Regions from separate parts of the Thalassotalea castellviae genome, predicted to be linked through region 1. Evidence: riboswitches for the same ligand, from Rfam matches in the RefSeq annotation. Region 1 holds a riboswitch; the other holds the start of a gene.
The links. A riboswitch is a leader RNA that binds a small molecule or an ion and turns the genes downstream of it on or off. The one in region 1 is predicted to bind thiamine pyrophosphate.
Positions count from the first base shown of each region.

Region 2: another riboswitch for thiamine pyrophosphate. It lies ahead of thiC (phosphomethylpyrimidine synthase ThiC); the one in region 1 lies ahead of RM573_RS10850 (TonB-dependent receptor).

Region 1 is NZ_JAVRIF010000005.1:151,185-159,529, reverse strand. Features, by position in the region: gene RM573_RS10870 (WD40 repeat domain-containing protein) at 1-787, shown strand, start outside; gene RM573_RS10865 (hypothetical protein) at 1,002-1,295, opposite strand; gene RM573_RS10860 (hypothetical protein) at 1,718-2,320, shown strand; gene RM573_RS10855 (hypothetical protein) at 2,561-3,115, shown strand; TPP riboswitch at 3,171-3,277, shown strand; gene RM573_RS10850 (TonB-dependent receptor) at 3,340-5,499, shown strand; gene RM573_RS10845 (hypothetical protein) at 5,557-5,823, shown strand; gene pnuC (nicotinamide riboside transporter PnuC) at 5,834-6,469, shown strand; gene RM573_RS10835 (phosphotransferase) at 6,555-7,370, shown strand; gene RM573_RS10830 (efflux RND transporter permease subunit) at 7,468-8,345, opposite strand, start outside.
Region 2 is NZ_JAVRIF010000003.1:392,807-401,151, forward strand. Features, by position in the region: gene RM573_RS08100 (serine hydrolase domain-containing protein) at 1-482, opposite strand, end outside; gene RM573_RS08105 (PKD domain-containing protein) at 903-3,161, shown strand; tRNA gene RM573_RS08110 (tRNA-Thr) at 3,663-3,738, opposite strand; tRNA gene RM573_RS08115 (tRNA-Phe) at 3,836-3,911, opposite strand; TPP riboswitch at 4,120-4,232, shown strand; gene thiC (phosphomethylpyrimidine synthase ThiC) at 4,324-6,288, shown strand; gene thiO (glycine oxidase ThiO) at 6,348-7,442, shown strand; gene thiS (sulfur carrier protein ThiS) at 7,439-7,669, shown strand; gene RM573_RS08135 (thiazole synthase) at 7,672-8,345, shown strand, end outside.

The sequences.
Region 1 (8,345 bases):
TATTCCTGCTCAAATAAAAAGAGACAGCTTACTTGATGCCATAGCACGTTACCCAGATACAACAAAGCTAACTGACTATTTGGCCTTGGCTGATAAATTTAATGACGATGCAAGTGTGACAAACGCGGTATTTAACAAAGTTTATCAACGCGTAAAAGAGGCTGATAACATCGCGTCGTATCAGTGGTATATTAAGCATGTCCCGCAAAGTGAACACACCCAAGAGGCGTTACTTACCTTATATAAGCGCGCATTTGAGCTCGCAGACGACAGAGGCACTATCGCCAGTTATAACGACTTTATCATTGCTTATCCATTTGCCCCACAAGTGAATCAAGCAACTGATAATGCAAGAGAATTAGAAGAAGATGAATACTCAAGTTACTTTAGTAGCGACGAAGAACTTTCGCGTCGTTTGTTAGTACGTTCAAAACAAATATCGCGTATTGCTAATCAATATCGTTATGACAATACGGGGTATTTATTAGTCATTGATCGGATGAATACTCTGTTGCAAGACATGTACCCAGGCCAAGATGCAACGTTACGTCATTTAGAGTCTGAAGAATTTAAAGATTTTCATCGAGATTTTAGTCGAGCAATGCGCTCATTATCGACTAAGTTAGATAATATCAACGATAACGTTAAAGACTTAAAACGACATGTGGCTAAACAATCAGACATGATCGAACAACATTTTGAAAAGGCAGCCCAAGACCGAGAAACTGCTGATGAGTTAACTCGACAACACCGTATGTGGGAGCGTTATCTGCAGGGGAATACATAGTTTAGGTCAATTGATTTTTTGAAACATAATCAATAAAAGGATTTCATTTACACTCGAAGAGGCGCTCAATGGCAAAAAAATAGAGAGCCTCTGCCTTAATTTTGGGTGGAATTTTATAACATAGCTATTTGATAACAAGTTATATATTTTGAAGCTACTTGATAACAATCATTTGTTCTGGTCAAGTATCGCTGATTAATCAAAATGGGTGTGTTTATGTTCTACATTTGTCTCTTTTGGTGCCGCTTTTATGTGTTAATAACCTATGTAGTGCCACAGGCATTAAAAACCACGCCACTTCAGCGAGTAATAATGGAACCATTACTTTTGCTGCCATACTGCCTGTTTGAATATTTGACCACACCATTTTGTAAAGCACCCAATTACTATACAGGGTAGGATTAAAGTCAAAAGCAAAGCGATACACTTCCATAAAGACTGTTGGTTTAAAAACTTGTAAGCACACAAACAATGCTGAACATAAAAATAAGTTAGCCATTTTTTGCATTAACTTGCTCCTTAAATATAGTGCTTAATTTGCTGGATGATACTGGTTGATAGGTAATATGGCCATATCTCTTGGATCTTTTTAAATGAGAGCGTTGACTTCATTGCATTCGTGTTTCGATACTTAATCGAGTGAAAGCGTGGCATTTGCATAAGTAAAACTGGCAGCAAATAAAAGTACATTTAAATAGCACACACTAACAATAAACTTACCAAGCCGTTTTACTCCTGTAGGAATTGAAGGTATAAGTAAAGTTTTTGCTTTTTCGTATATTTAAATTAAAAGCTCAAAAACATTTAGTCGCTATATATTGTATAGAATGTAGCCAAGCTAATATAGCCAAGTTCATTATTACGGTAAACCCGTATACACTGCTAAATTCTCAGCTTTGCTGATTGAGCAACATTCGGATAAAACATTTCATGAAAAAAATTATCGTTTTGGTCACACTCTTTGTCTTGCTAGTGGCGGGGTACCTTTCACTTACTGATGAGGAAAATACCTCGTTAATCACCGATCGTTCGTCACTTGAAATTGAGTCTGAAGAGCAAGAGATTGACGTTAATCAATTCTCAAAGCAACCCGATTATCGAATAACAATAAAATCGTCAGATGGTGAAATCACTGACAGGGATATTTCAAGAAATATCGATATCGAAAGCGAAATCGATAGCACTGTATCGGAAGAATCTAGAGGAAGTCATACTACTTCTTCATTAGATATATTTTTGACTGGCGAAGCTGACTTTCTTTTTGTTGATGACACTGATGAATTACATCAATATTTATTGAACAAATGGGATGGCAAAGCTGAATTTATTGAAGATGGAATTTACGATATAGAAGTCTCGGTATTAGGGGCTAAAAAGGAGATTATTTTATTTGAAATTAACCATAAACAACGAGCCGTTATGTCTGCAGAAGAGTTTAGAGATCAATATTTGCTACCTGAATTGGCTAAGTTTGACTCTGATTCATCCTATGGAGAGTATTCAAGTTATTTGAACAAAAAATTAGAGCAATAGACAACGCGTTTTTGAGCCTTTTTACTTCTAGAGATAATAACAATTATGGGATTTTTAAATTATCGTTTAAGTAATTTTGCTCGATACCTAATATTTTATTTCGAGCGTTGTTCAAAACTTACCAAGCTGTATTTCCGTGAATATTAGCGCTCTTAAACCAATGTTTTACAGTGAAATCACTAAGTGGTAACTTAATACTAGCTATAGAAGAACACTCTTCATATTAAGAGACAAATAGAAATGGAATTAATTCAAGATGCTATTTTCGCTGTAATTTTCACTGGCTTACCTGTTTATGCTTTTAGCTTTTTGATGGTATTTTTTTCGTATCAAAAAGGTTATTTGTCGACAAACGTTGCCTTTAAAAATGCCTTTGATAAAAACGATGAGAACCCTTCTCAACTGTCGAAAAAAAATAAGAAAAACCTGCCGTTTTTTCATTCAAAGTGGGTTACCTTTGGCGGCGGATTTTATGGCTTAATTGCCATGCTGACTTTTTTAATTATCGAGATTCTGCAAATTGTTAACTTTTGGTTAGGGGTTTCACGCTGGAAAGACGTGACTGATTTATTCAGCATAGGTGCGCTGATCGCTATGTTCGTTGATTCTTTAAAAAATATGATCACGGCGGCTATATGGTTTACTTACTGGCCAAATAAATTACCGGCTTCTCATTTTATACTCTGGATCCTTATTTGTTATGGTTGTTATCGAGCTGGCGCCTATTCAGCGAAGTATTTTTATATTAATAAACGTTTTCTGCCTATAAAAAACACGAACACTCAGAAAATGTAAGTATAATTTATTCCTAAAAATAGATGTACATTACATTATTAGTTGTTATTATCCTGCTCAAACCAAGGGGTGCATAAAACATTAGTGTTTTTATGCTGAGATGATTGACCCTTACTACCTGATACGGATAATGCCGACGTAGGGATGGTTAACTTATTATTGATCGATCGATCTTTGATAATTTGCTCTCTATTGTATTATTCGATTAATAATATGAGAGCCACATGAATCTAGTTAAATCTTCACTCGCTATTCTTACATCTTTTAGTTTTTTATCTGCAAATGCGTATGCTTCTGAGCAAGAGGAAGCCATTGAAAGCATTACGGTTACTTCAAACTTTAAACAACAATCCCTTGCCCAAGCACCTACCAGTATTGCTGTTGTTACCTCCGAACAAATATTGGCACAAGGCGACCAGCATTTTGAAAATGTATTAGCAAGTGTGGCTAATGTTAATTTTTCGGGCGAATCTTCTCGTCCTAAATTTTTGCAAATACGTGGCGTAGGCGAACGTTCTCAATACAGTGGGGCGCCTAATTCTTCGGTAGGTTTTATTGTTGATGATATCGACTTATCTGGCTTAGGCATGGCAGCGAGTATGTATGATGTTAACCAAGTAGAAGTGTTGCGCGGCCCACAAGGTACTCGTTTTGGTGCGAATGCATTGGCGGGCATGGTGTATATTCAGTCTAATGCTCCTTCAGATGTGTCAGAACATGGTATTAAAACTTCGTTTGGTAACGATGATTTAATAAACGTCGCTGGTTTTAGCACAGGCGCATTAAGTGAGCGTTTAAATTATCGCGTGAGCATAGAGCAACACCAACAAAATGGTTTTAGAGACAACTTATTTTTAGCTAAAGACGACACCAATGGTATTGATGAGCTAAGCGGTAAGTTGAAACTTGCTTACCAAGCAAGTGACGAATTAACGGTTGATTTTACCTTGTTATTTGCTGATATGGACAATGGGTACGATGTTTGGACATTAGACAATAATGGTTTTGATACTCTCACTGACCATCCTGGTATCGATAAACAAAAATCGTCTGGTAGCTCGTTAAAATTTAATTATTCGGGCTTTACTTCGGCTGAATTAACGGCAATTTCAAGCTTTACTAGCACAGATCATCATAATGCCTTTGATGGTGATTGGGCGAATGCTAACTATTGGGCAGAGAAAAGCTGTACAGATTATTATGATGAAAATGGCAATGGTGATGACAGCGATCAAATCCCGTGTGTGTATGAATATTTATGGGATAAAGAGGCAGATAGAGACGTTTGGTCACAAGAAATTCGTTTGAATAATAAATCAAGCCATAAAATATTTAACCAGACAACGGATTGGTTAGCAGGAATTTATGTGAGCAAGTTAGACGAAGAGAATGATCTTGAGTCTTATTACAATGGTTGGGAAGATGAAATATTAGTGTCTCAATATCAAGCTAAAAATATGGCAATATTTGCTCAGCTAGACAGCACTTTGTCAGAAGACTATCAGTTATCGGTAGGTTTACGGGTTGAAAATAGAGACAGCGATTATATTGATAGCGAACAAGACAGTTTTTCTCCAAGTGAAACCATGTGGGGTGGTCATATTGCTCTAAGTAAAGCACTAAATAACGACCATAACGCCTATGTTCGCATTGCTAAGGGTTATAAAGCGGGTGGTTTTAATATGGGTTTACCGGCTGAGTTAAGCCAATTTAAAGAGTTTGATACTGAAACCTTGCTCAACTACGAATTTGGTCTAGATTCGTCGTATTTGAATAATAAGATTCATTCTCGCGTCGCTTTTTTCTACATGGACAGAAAAGACCAGCAAGTCAACGCATCGCAACAAGATCCAAATAACCCGCAACGTTTTACTATTTATACTGCTAACGCAACGAGTTCAACTAGTTACGGAGCAGAGCTTGATTTAACTTGGCAAGTGACCGCTAATTTGAATGTATATGCTACATTGGGGTATTTAGATGCTCGTTATGATAACTATGCGTATTTTGATAAATACGGGTCAACTATTGATATTTCTGATAGAACTTTAGCTCATGCTCCTAAAAACACGTATAGCTTAGGTGGAAGTTATATAAGTGATTCTGGTGTGTTTGTTAACGTTTCAACTTCGGGCAAAAGCAGCTTTTACTTCTCAGATAGTCATTCTGAAAAATCGTCAAGTAATCAATTGATTAATGCTCGTATTGGTTATGAAACTCAATCGTGGTCAGTGTATTTATGGGCACGTAACCTAACGGATGAAAAAGTGGCGACCCGAGGGTTTTACTTCGGCAATGAACCCGATATTGACTGGGCTGCGAAAAAATTTGAGCGTTATGCGGCACCTAGACAAGTTGGTGTTACATTAGACTATCAATTTTAGTTTCAATAATATGCGTAGATAATCGCAATAATGAATTAGTTTATTAAAGGTGAAGAAATGGAAATATCGATTGAGATCAGTTTATACCCATTAGCAGAAGAAAAGTTTAAAACGGAGATTTGGGCGTTCATCAAGCGATTAAGAAATGTTGACGGCTTAGAAGTGGTCACCAATGGCATGAGTACTCAAGTCTTTGGTGACTATGATCTTGCTGTTGAAAAAGTGATGTCAGAAATTAAACATGTGCATCAAACATTAAATGCCGCAGTTTTTATTTGTAAGTTTATTGGTGGCAACCGCAGTGTTGTAGAAGCTGAAAGCTAAGTTGAATAATATGACTGAAACAATTGCCTATTTTACTCAATTGCCTTTTTGGGAATTAATTGCCGTTGCTTCAGCATTGATTTATGTTGTGCTTGCTGCCAAAGAAAATATTTGGTGTTGGCCGGCGGCTTTAATCAGTACGGTTATCTATACCGTTATTTTTTATGACGTGTATTTATGGATGGAAAGCCTGCTACAAGTATATTATTTTGCAATGGCAATTTATGGTTGGTATTGTTGGTATTATATTAATAAACGTCCGCAGAAAACTTTATATATTCAATCTTGGTCTTTGAGCTTTCATGTCAAAGCTATTTTACTGTTAAGTATTATTTCTATGGTTGTGGGCTTGTTAATGGCAACCAATACACCTACCCACTATCCATATCTTGACTCAGCAACAACCGTGTTTTCTGTTTTTACCACTTACTTAGTGGCGCAAAAAGTATTAGAAAATTGGCTGTATTGGATTGTAATTAATGCAGTTTCTGTTTACCTTTACCTTGCAAAAGATTTAGAGCCAACCGCAGCACTTTTAGTGTTATATTTTTTTATGGCTTTATATGGTTACTTTCAATGGTCAACTAAATTTAAACAACGAAAACAAAATGAGGTTTTAACTGAAACATCAACGGCACAACCATAAGGATAAGTTCGGTTCTATAGAAAGTGATATTCAACGTATTAAAGCACTTACTTGTTTTGATGGTTATATTTGTGCTATTGAAAGGGTGTTATTAGGCCTCAGTCATCATTGTTATATCGTTACTGCCGTTAATCTTGAAAGTCAAAAATCAGCTAAGTATTTTGTTAAGTCTTTATCTTCACATCCGTCTACTGAACAAAACGAACGATTAGTTGCTCAGTCTTCTGCCGCTCTAAATCTCTCGCCTTCTGTTATTTATCAATCGAAAGATTGGTTAGTCACGCAATATATTGAAGGCTATTCACTCTTTGAAAATCAATATACGATCTCAGAGAAAATCGCGGTTGCGATGAGGTTATTGCAAAATTTTCATCAAGTAACGCCAATTGATAAAATTTCGTCCCTGTCGATAAAGTCATTAATTGAAGCGCAAATAAAAATGAATGCGTTTACTCAAGCACAGCAATCATTTTTAATGACGTTGAATCAAAAAATTAATACTTTTGCTCAAGTGTCTGAGCCAGTGGTTTGCCATGGCGATTTAAACTTCACGAATATACTGATCGATAAGCGAGCCAATGCTTGGTTAGTTGATTATGAGTGTACATCAATTTGCTGTGCAGAATATGATGTTGCGATGTTTATCGCGATTAATAATTTATCTAACTGTGACTTTGCTTATATTTTTGATTGTTATCAAGGCAAGAGCAAAAAGTCATTAAAGGCTGATTTGGTACACGCTTATTTAGCATGTTGTTATTTAATTAATGGCTTATGGTACCAAGAGCGCTCTTATCATACGAAAGAAAATGACCAGTATATCGACCTTGCTCATCAACAATATAGCCAATTTGATCAGCTGAATATAACCGACAAAAAACTCGTTGAACAATTACTGTAAGCTCGTATAAATAAGTTTGCATAAAAACGTAAAAAAACGCCCACTTTGCTGTGGGCGTATTTATTTCACTTATCTAAAAATTGATTAAAGGCTGAAACTAAGCCGTTTCTGCGGAAAGTTCAGCATCAAATTGATGTGCTGTTGCTTTACCCATTTGTAATAAACTAGGTAAGAAAATTAATGTAAATATCGTACTTACGCTCATTCCCCCAACAATAACAGCGGCAATTCCTCGGTATAGTTCAGCGCCGGCGCCCGGGATCAATAATAACGGGAGCATGCCACAAATACTGGTTAATGTGCTCATGAGTATTGGCCTTAGTCGTAAGCGTACCGCTTGCTCTACTGCATCATGCCTAGATAAACCATCGTTTTCCCCCAAACGCGTTTGATAAACAAGTAAAATAGCATTGTTGACCACAAGCCCGAGTAAGATAATAAAACCTATCATGGTGAGTAAGTCGAGCGGTTGGAAAATAATCTGGTTAGTTATTTGTAGCATCGCAATACCACCTACGGTTGCTAACGGTATGGTTAATACCACCAACAAACTGTCCTTGAAGGAACGGAATAACGCTGACATTAATAAATATAAAATAGCTAAAGCAAGCAAGAAGCTTTGGCTCATATTTTGTAATGCTTCGGTTAAAGCTTCTGCTGAGCCGCGATAATTTATCGCACCAGTTTCAGGTAATTGCTCTAAAATCGCAGGTTCTGCTTTTTCTTTGATGGCGTTAATGGCATCTTCTAAACTAATATTTTCTGGAGGCGTTACTTGTAAAGTAATGGTTCTTTTTCTATCAACACGTCTGATAGAGCTCGGTCCTGCCGTTCTAACAACATCAACTAACTCACCAACGGGTTGTACGCCAGCTTCAGGTGTTGCTAATGGAATTGCGGCTAATTCTTCAGGCGACTCCCAATCGGTTGAGCGTAAAATTACATTCAAACGTTTTTGACCATTGAAAAAATCAC
Region 2 (8,345 bases), on a different contig from region 1:
TTAAAACGACCAATAATTTTATCCATACTCCAGTTTTCGTGGAGTAAGTTGTCATAAGCATTTGGCATCAATCCACTTGAATGACTTAATAAATGTTTAAGTTGAATTTTTTCTGCAGCCCCTTTTTTTGCTAATGAAAAATGTGGAACATATTTAGTAATAGGATCGGATAAATTGATTACTTGCTCTTGTGCTAGCATCGTTGTAATCGTTGATGCAAAGGTCTTTGAAACCGACGCCAAACGAAATATAGTATGTTTATCAATAGGTTGAGATTTTTCTTTGTCAATATAACCAAATGTTTCTAGGGCTATAATTTTGTTGTTTTTTACAATGACATAAGCAGCACCCGGAATACTATATTTTTGGAGTTGTTGAGCAACATACGTTGAAAATTCATTATTTACCTCAACAAGTGGCTTAGCCTGTGAAAGCGAACTGAAAAAAATAAGGAAAAAAATACAATAAACTCGAGCAAACACGGCTATGTCCCCTTTTAAAAAGGAGGTGATTCTATCGATTAAGTTGCTAGATAAAAAGGGAAACATATATTTTTTAAGTAATGTATTTATTTCTCTTGAGAATAGATTAAACAAGAACTGATGATTAAGGGCACTATCATACACCTAAAACTCCTATTTTTATGCGATTTCACACAAAATATCGATAACTATTATTTAATATAATAGCTAAAAAACTCAAACGAAATATGCCGAATTAAAGGGAGAAAATATCATTAAAGTCGAAGTGAGAGAAAGCAAGGTTTTTTAATTAAGTTTTTGTTATTTAATGATATTAATGTTAGTGGTAAATAGTTTTTTTGTATTCTTTCAGTGAACAGGAACGTTGCATTTAAGTAGAACATCATATAGTTTAGCAATCGAATAATAAAAGGATTAATTATGAATTTAAGTAAATTGTATAAAGGAACTATATTTTCAAGTGTTATCTTATTAAGTGGTTGTGGAGGTTCTGATAACTCATCAGAAACAACTATCAATCCAGTTAATACCCCTCCTACTATTGAAGTCTCTGATGTCAGTGTTAATGAAAAAGACAATGTCAGCATTACAGCTATAGCTACAGATGATGGTTCTATAGCAAGTTATGCGTGGCAAGTATTAAGTGAACATATAATAGAACTTAACGGTGAGGATAGCGAAACGCTTACTTTTGTTGCTCCCGAAGTTATGTCTGAAACAGTTATTGAGCTTTTGATTACGGTGACTGATGATAAAGGAGTTTCAACAAAGTCTAATGTTAATGTAAATGTAAATCAGTTAACTATATCATTTACTATTAATGGCTTAGCCACCGATTCACCAATAATGAATGGCGAAGTGACTGTAAAAATTTCAGGCTCTGATACTACATTTCAATCAACGACTGATGAACAGGGGTATTACTCCGTACCAGTTAAATTAGATGACTCACAAGCTAGTGCAATGCTTTCAATCGAAGTACACGGAGTGGGAAACCAAGAATCAGCTGGTTTAATTTCGCTGCTTGGAAGCGTAAATCAACTTAAAGAAAATGCCGGTGTTGATGATGTTTTAACTGTTAGCGAAAACTTTGCAACAACGGTAAACAATTTTACCACTGCGCTATATGCTTTGATGAAAGGTGCGAATGAAAGCAATGAAATAATATCTCAAATACAATTCGAAGATTTAAAGCAAAAAGTAAATACATCAGAACTTTTGACACTAGCAACAGCAATTAAAGTGGCGATTGATAAATCAGATCAAAATGCTGAATTTGCTTTACCTACAGAGGTCATCAATACACTTGAACTCGTTGAAAATATAAAACTTACAAAAGAGTATGTGAGCAAAATTAGTGAATTTTCTGCGTTTTCTGAAGCGAGACAAGAAATATTTAATGACGATTCTTTTTCAATATCTACAGGAAATAACACACCAAGCAGTTATTACCTTCTAGGTTCTAATTCAGATCACTTGAATAGGGATGGTTCATTTATATTTAATGATGATGGATCAGGTATAAGCCATTTTACACGTATAGGCAAAGATAGTAACGAATCGAACTTTAATTGGGAGGTAGACAAAAATGAAATTATTATTACATTTGATGCTCCTTATACTACTTACGTTGATTGGAGATTTGATTCTTTTTTCCCTGTAGAACTGCACTATCAAATTTCATCTTATAGGATTAGACGTTTGTCTAGCAGTGAAGGGAGCGACATTTTACAAATTACGACAAATCAACGAAAACACTATCCAAATAATGAGTATGAAGATACATATTTTTCAGAAGTAAAACTTCAGACGGCTTTAAAAAATACACTCCCAATTAATATTGATGATTTAAAGGTGGCCTATTTAAGACTGCCGACAAAAATAACGAGAGAAGAGGATCCTGATTCATTTAAGGAAATTAAAGCTGACAAATTTAACTTTAATAGTGATGGAACAGGTACAAGTCAAGTACTCGAAAAATCCTTTCAATGGGAAAATATTGACGGTCAAATTGTTATTACACCAGATAATATTGATGATTATAGATTGATAGTTAAACAACTCAATAATAGTAATGTGAATGCAAATACTTACCTTGTAGAAAGTGTTAATTATGATGAAGAAAACTTAAAAACATCTATATTTGCTAAAACTATTGGTCATGGAGCTATGCTCAATGAAAATATGAATTGGCAAGCAGTAACCGCTCCAGGAATTTATCGTTCAACAAATTCCCTTTTTAATGAACCGCTAAGTTACTTTTGGTTTGAACTTAATGAGGACGGGAGTTTATATCAAATTAATACTCATGATAGCGATGAAAATGGCGAATTATCAGCTTACGAAATTCAGCTAGCTACGGGTGAATGGCATATAAATACTGATGGTAGCTTAACGATAATTACGTGGATGAGCAATGTCACAGGAAGTTATGATCCTAACTGTAACGCTCTTAGTGTGGAGTGCTATACCAATAGAGAACAAACGTGGAATTTAATTGAGATAAAAGGTCAGCAACATGTTTTATTCAACCATTCCCATGATTTAAATATACCTAGTTACGATCATGAAACTAGTACTTGGAGTAATATTGAAATAGATGAACAATCTTGGACAAATACTTCAATTTATAAGATTCAGCAGCGGCCTGCTAATATAGATGCTAAATTTATAGACTGAACTTTAAAATTTACAATAAGTTTTTAAAGGCAGTGCTTAGAATAAAAAATCACAATAGTGTCAAAAAACACCTTTGTAACAACTGGCCGTTTAATTCGAAAAAACCTTAACTGCGATGTTAGGTTTTTTTTTTACAGTAGAAAATGGTGCCGACTGCCGGAGTCGAACTGCCAACCCTGCTTAGCTACTGATTCATCAGTAGGCCAGTTCCATATACAATAGATACAAAAAAGCCCTAACCGAAGTTAGGGCTTATCTGATAAATGGTGCCGACTGCCGGAGTCGAACTGCCAACCCTGCTTAGCTACTGATTCATCAGTAGGCCAGTTTCATATACAATAGATACAAAAAAGCCCTAACCGAAGTTAGGGCTTGAATGAATGGTGCCGACTGCCGGAGTCGAACTGCCAACCCTGCTTAGCGACTGATTCATCAGTAGGCCAGTTCCATATAAAATAGATACAAAGAAGCCCTAACCGAAGTTAGGGCTTATCTGATAAATGGTGCCGACTGCCGGAGTCGAACTGGCGACCTACTGATTACAAGTCAGTTGCTCTACCAACTGAGCTAAGTCGGCACACAAAGCTTTGTGTGCGATAAATTTATTCTATTGAATTATTTATCTTGGCACCGAACGAATGTTTGTTGAATAACAGAACACTTGTTCTAAATGATGGTGCCTCGACCCGGAATCGAACCAGGGACACGAGGATTTTCAATCCTCTGCTCTACCGACTGAGCTATCGAGGCAAATTTAACGGCAAGGAGGATAATGAAAATACGCACAGATAGCAACTGAAATTTTCTTTTAGGTGAGTATATTTCCTTATTTAAACGATTATTGTCATCCTATTTTCAATCTTTGCAATGGTTAGCAATGAATTATGGTTTTTTCTAAGCTAGAACTTTGTGTTATTTATTCTCAGTTGCGCAATAAAATTTAATCATATAGTATCGTCGAGACTTGTCGGAGTGCCACTTACATTTTTGTAATGGCTGAGATCGCGAAAGCGGGATCCGTAGAACCTGATTCAGACTAATATCTGCGAAGGAAACAAGGGAATAAACACTAACTATTTTCAGTTAGTTTTACAAAGCTCCTGTATATCTACACTCCGTCTTTTGTGCTCAATTTTTGAGCGAACTTACGAAAGGCTGAACCATGACTAAATTAACTCGCCGCGCACGTCGCGAACAAGCAGAGCAGTTTTTAACAAATTGCTTTAATCAACGTTTTCCAAATTCTAAAAAAATCTACGTTAAAGGTAATTTGTACTCCATTAAAGTGGGGATGCGTGAAATCTCACTAGCCGATTCTTTCGTTGGCGGTACACAAGAGAATCCAAAACTAGAGCCTAATCAACCTATTTGTGTTTATGACACATCTGGTCCTTATACTGATGAAGATACACAAATTGATGTTCACAAAGGTTTAGCAAAGTTACGCGCCACTTGGATTGAAGCTAGGGAAGATACTGAAGTATTAACGGGGGCATCCTCTGGTTATAGCCAAAAACGTTTAGCCGACGAAGGCTTAGATCATATTCGCTTTGAAAACCTTCCTAAAGTACGCCGAGCATTACCGGGAAAAAATGTTACACAAATGCATTACGCTCGCCAAGGTATCATTACGCCAGAAATGGAATACATTGCTATTCGTGAAAACCTAAAGCGACAACAATTACATGACGAAATGTTAACTCAGCAGCACGCGGGTCAAAGTTTTGGGGCAGTGGTAGGCAGTGAACAAATGCCTAATGAAATAACCCCTGAATTTGTTAGAGATGAAGTGGCGAGAGGGCGAGCTATTATTCCTTCAAATATCAATCATCCTGAAGCCGAGCCAATGATCATAGGTCGTAATTTTTTGATTAAAGTTAACGCTAATATAGGTAATTCAGCGGTTACTTCTTCGATTGAAGAAGAAGTAGAAAAGCTCGTTTGGTCGACAAAATGGGGGGCTGATACCGTGATGGATTTATCTACAGGTCGATATATCCATGAAACGCGCGAGTGGATTATTCGTAATTCGCCAGTGCCCATTGGTACGGTACCAATTTATCAAGCGCTGGAAAAAGTTAACGGCGTAGCTGAAGACTTAACTTGGGAGATTTTTCGCGATACCTTAATTGAACAAGCGGAGCAAGGTGTTGATTATTTTACGATTCATGCCGGCGTATTACTGAGATATGTGCCTATGACCGCTAAACGCGTCACAGGTATTGTCTCACGTGGCGGCTCGATCATGGCGAAATGGTGTTTATCACATCATAAAGAAAATTTCCTCTATACCCATTTTGAAGATATTTGTGAAATTTGTAAAAAATATGATGTTTCATTTTCATTAGGTGATGGTTTAAGACCAGGTTCCGTTGCGGATGCAAACGATGAAGCCCAATTTAGTGAGTTAAAAACCTTAGGAGAATTAACTAAAATTGCTTGGAAGCATGATGTGCAAACTATTATAGAAGGGCCTGGGCATGTACCTTTGCATATGATCAAAGAAAATATGGAGCAACAATTAGCGTATTGTGGTGAAGCGCCATTTTATACTTTAGGCCCTTTAACCACTGATATAGCTCCGGGATATGACCATATTACATCAGGCATAGGGGCGGCCAATATTGGATGGTATGGTTGTGCAATGTTATGTTATGTAACGCCAAAAGAGCACTTAGGTTTACCAAATAAAGAAGACGTAAAAGAAGGGTTAATTACCTATAAAATAGCCGCACATGCTGGGGATCTTGCGAAAGGACACCCCGGTGCGCAAATTCGAGATAACGCCTTATCTAAAGCGCGATTTGAGTTTCGTTGGCATGATCAATTTAATTTAGGATTAGATCCTGATCGCGCTCGAGAATATCACGACGAAACACTGCCGCAAGAGTCAGGAAAAGTTGCTCATTTTTGTTCTATGTGTGGTCCAAAATTCTGTTCAATGAAAATAAGCCAAGAAGTGCGAGACTACGCAGCTGACATTGAAGATCAATCTATCACGATCAAATTACTTGATGAAGAACTCATAACCAGTAATGCCGAGCTTGAGCAAGCTGTGCAAGGCATGGCTGAAAAATCAGCAGAATTTAAGGCATCAGGTAGTGAAATATATCAACCCGCGAAATAATTTTCGGTTTTGAATACGCTGAAACCTTCGTCGAAATGATCATTTAGGAAAAATACTTTATGGAAATAGCGGTAGTTGGGGCTGGTTTAATGGGGCGCCTGACTGCTTTGTCTTTAACAAGACAAGGCTATCAAGTGTGCCTGTTTGACAAGGACAACAAACAAGCTAAACAAAGTGCAGCCTATGCTGCTGGTGGTTTATTAACGCCATTAGGCGAGTCAATGAGTTGTGAGCCTAATATAGTAGAAATGGGCTTTACTTCGTTAACAATGTGGCCTGAGTTATTAGCCACATTAGATGAAAAAGTTTATTTTCAACAACAAGGGGCGATCATGGTGAGCCATGAGCATGACAGTGGTGATTACCAGCGTTTTGTTCAACATATTGCGCGAAACTATGACCAACATATCGTAAAGTCATTAAACCGATTGCAACTTGCCGAGCTAGAACCTGAATTAGCCCCTTATTTTAATCAAGGTTTGTTTTTACCCAGCGAAGGGCAAATTGACAATCGTATGTTACTAATCGCATTGCAAAAACAACTTGAATTAGAGCAAGTTAATTGGTTGACCGAGGCTCAGGTATCACAAATAAATAACCAAACAAGCCATTGTCAATTGACCGTCAATGAGCAAATTCAATACTTCGATTTAGTGATTGATTGTCGAGGGGTGGGCGCTAGAGCTAGTTTTGATGTAAAACAACCCGCTTTTCCTATTGAGGATTTACGTGCGGTAAGAGGTGAATTGTTTCACCTGTTTGCTCCTGAGGTGCATTTAACTCGACCTATCAGATTAATGCATCCAAGATATCAACTTTATATCGCGCCCAAACCTGATCAGGTTTATCTGGTAGGTGCCACCGAAATTGAAAGTGATGATTTATCTCCCATGACAGTACGTTCGGCGCTGGAATTACTCAGCGCAGCTTATAGCGTTAATAGTGGTTTTGCAGAAGCTAATATTCTTCAACACATCAGTCAATTAAGGCCGGCATTTAGCGACAATCAACCAAAAGTTTTAGTTGATCAACGCTTAATTCAAGTTAATGGCTTGTATCGTCACGGCTTTCTCATTGCCCCTGTAATACTTAAACAACTGCTATTAACCGTTTCTCAATTAAACAAAAGCACAATTACAGGAACATCAAAATGAACGTGCGTATTAACGGCGAGGTACACATGCTTCAAAACATCGCTAAGAGTAAAAAATCAAAGGTAAATTTAACTGATGCGCTAGAGCAGTATTTAACATCAAAACAGCAAACAATGAGTTTTGCCGTTGCTGTTAATAGTGATTTTATTAGTAAAGGTCAATACTCATCTACGTTACTAAATGATGGCGACTCCATTGATGTACTGTTCCCTATTTACGGAGGTTAACAATGAATTTAACCATATACGGTGAGCAACTTAACAGCCGGCTTTTAATTGGCAGTGCGCTTTATCCGTCGCCAGATATTATGAAAAAGGCAATTTTAGCAAGTGGTGCTCAAGTGGTAACTTTGTCGCTAAAACGACAAAACCCTCAAGCGCAATCAGGGCAACAGATTTGGCAATATATTCAAGATATTGTAAAGCTAAATAATGGCTTTTTATTACCGAATACTGCTGGTTGTAAAACGGCTAAAGAGGCATTTACTTTGGCACAAATGAGCCGTGAATTATTCCAAACGTCTTGGTTAAAACTTGAAGTCATTGGTGATGACTATAATTTACAACCAGATCCGCTTGAACTATTAAAAGCCACTGAAATGCTGATAAATGATGGTTTTAACGTATTACCTTATTGCACTGACGATTTAGTCTTATGTCAGCGCCTGTATGATTTAGGCTGTGAAGTCATTATGCCTTGGGCATCACCTATAGGTACAGGAAAAGGGTTAATGAACCCATATAATCTGGCAACCATTCGTGCACGCTTACCTAAAGCAACATTAATTTTAGATGCCGGGATTGGCAAGCCCTCAGACGCTTGTTTAGCGATGGAAATGGGCTATGACGGTATCTTATTAAACAGTGCTGTTGCTCTGGCTGACGATCCTATTTTAATGGCTAA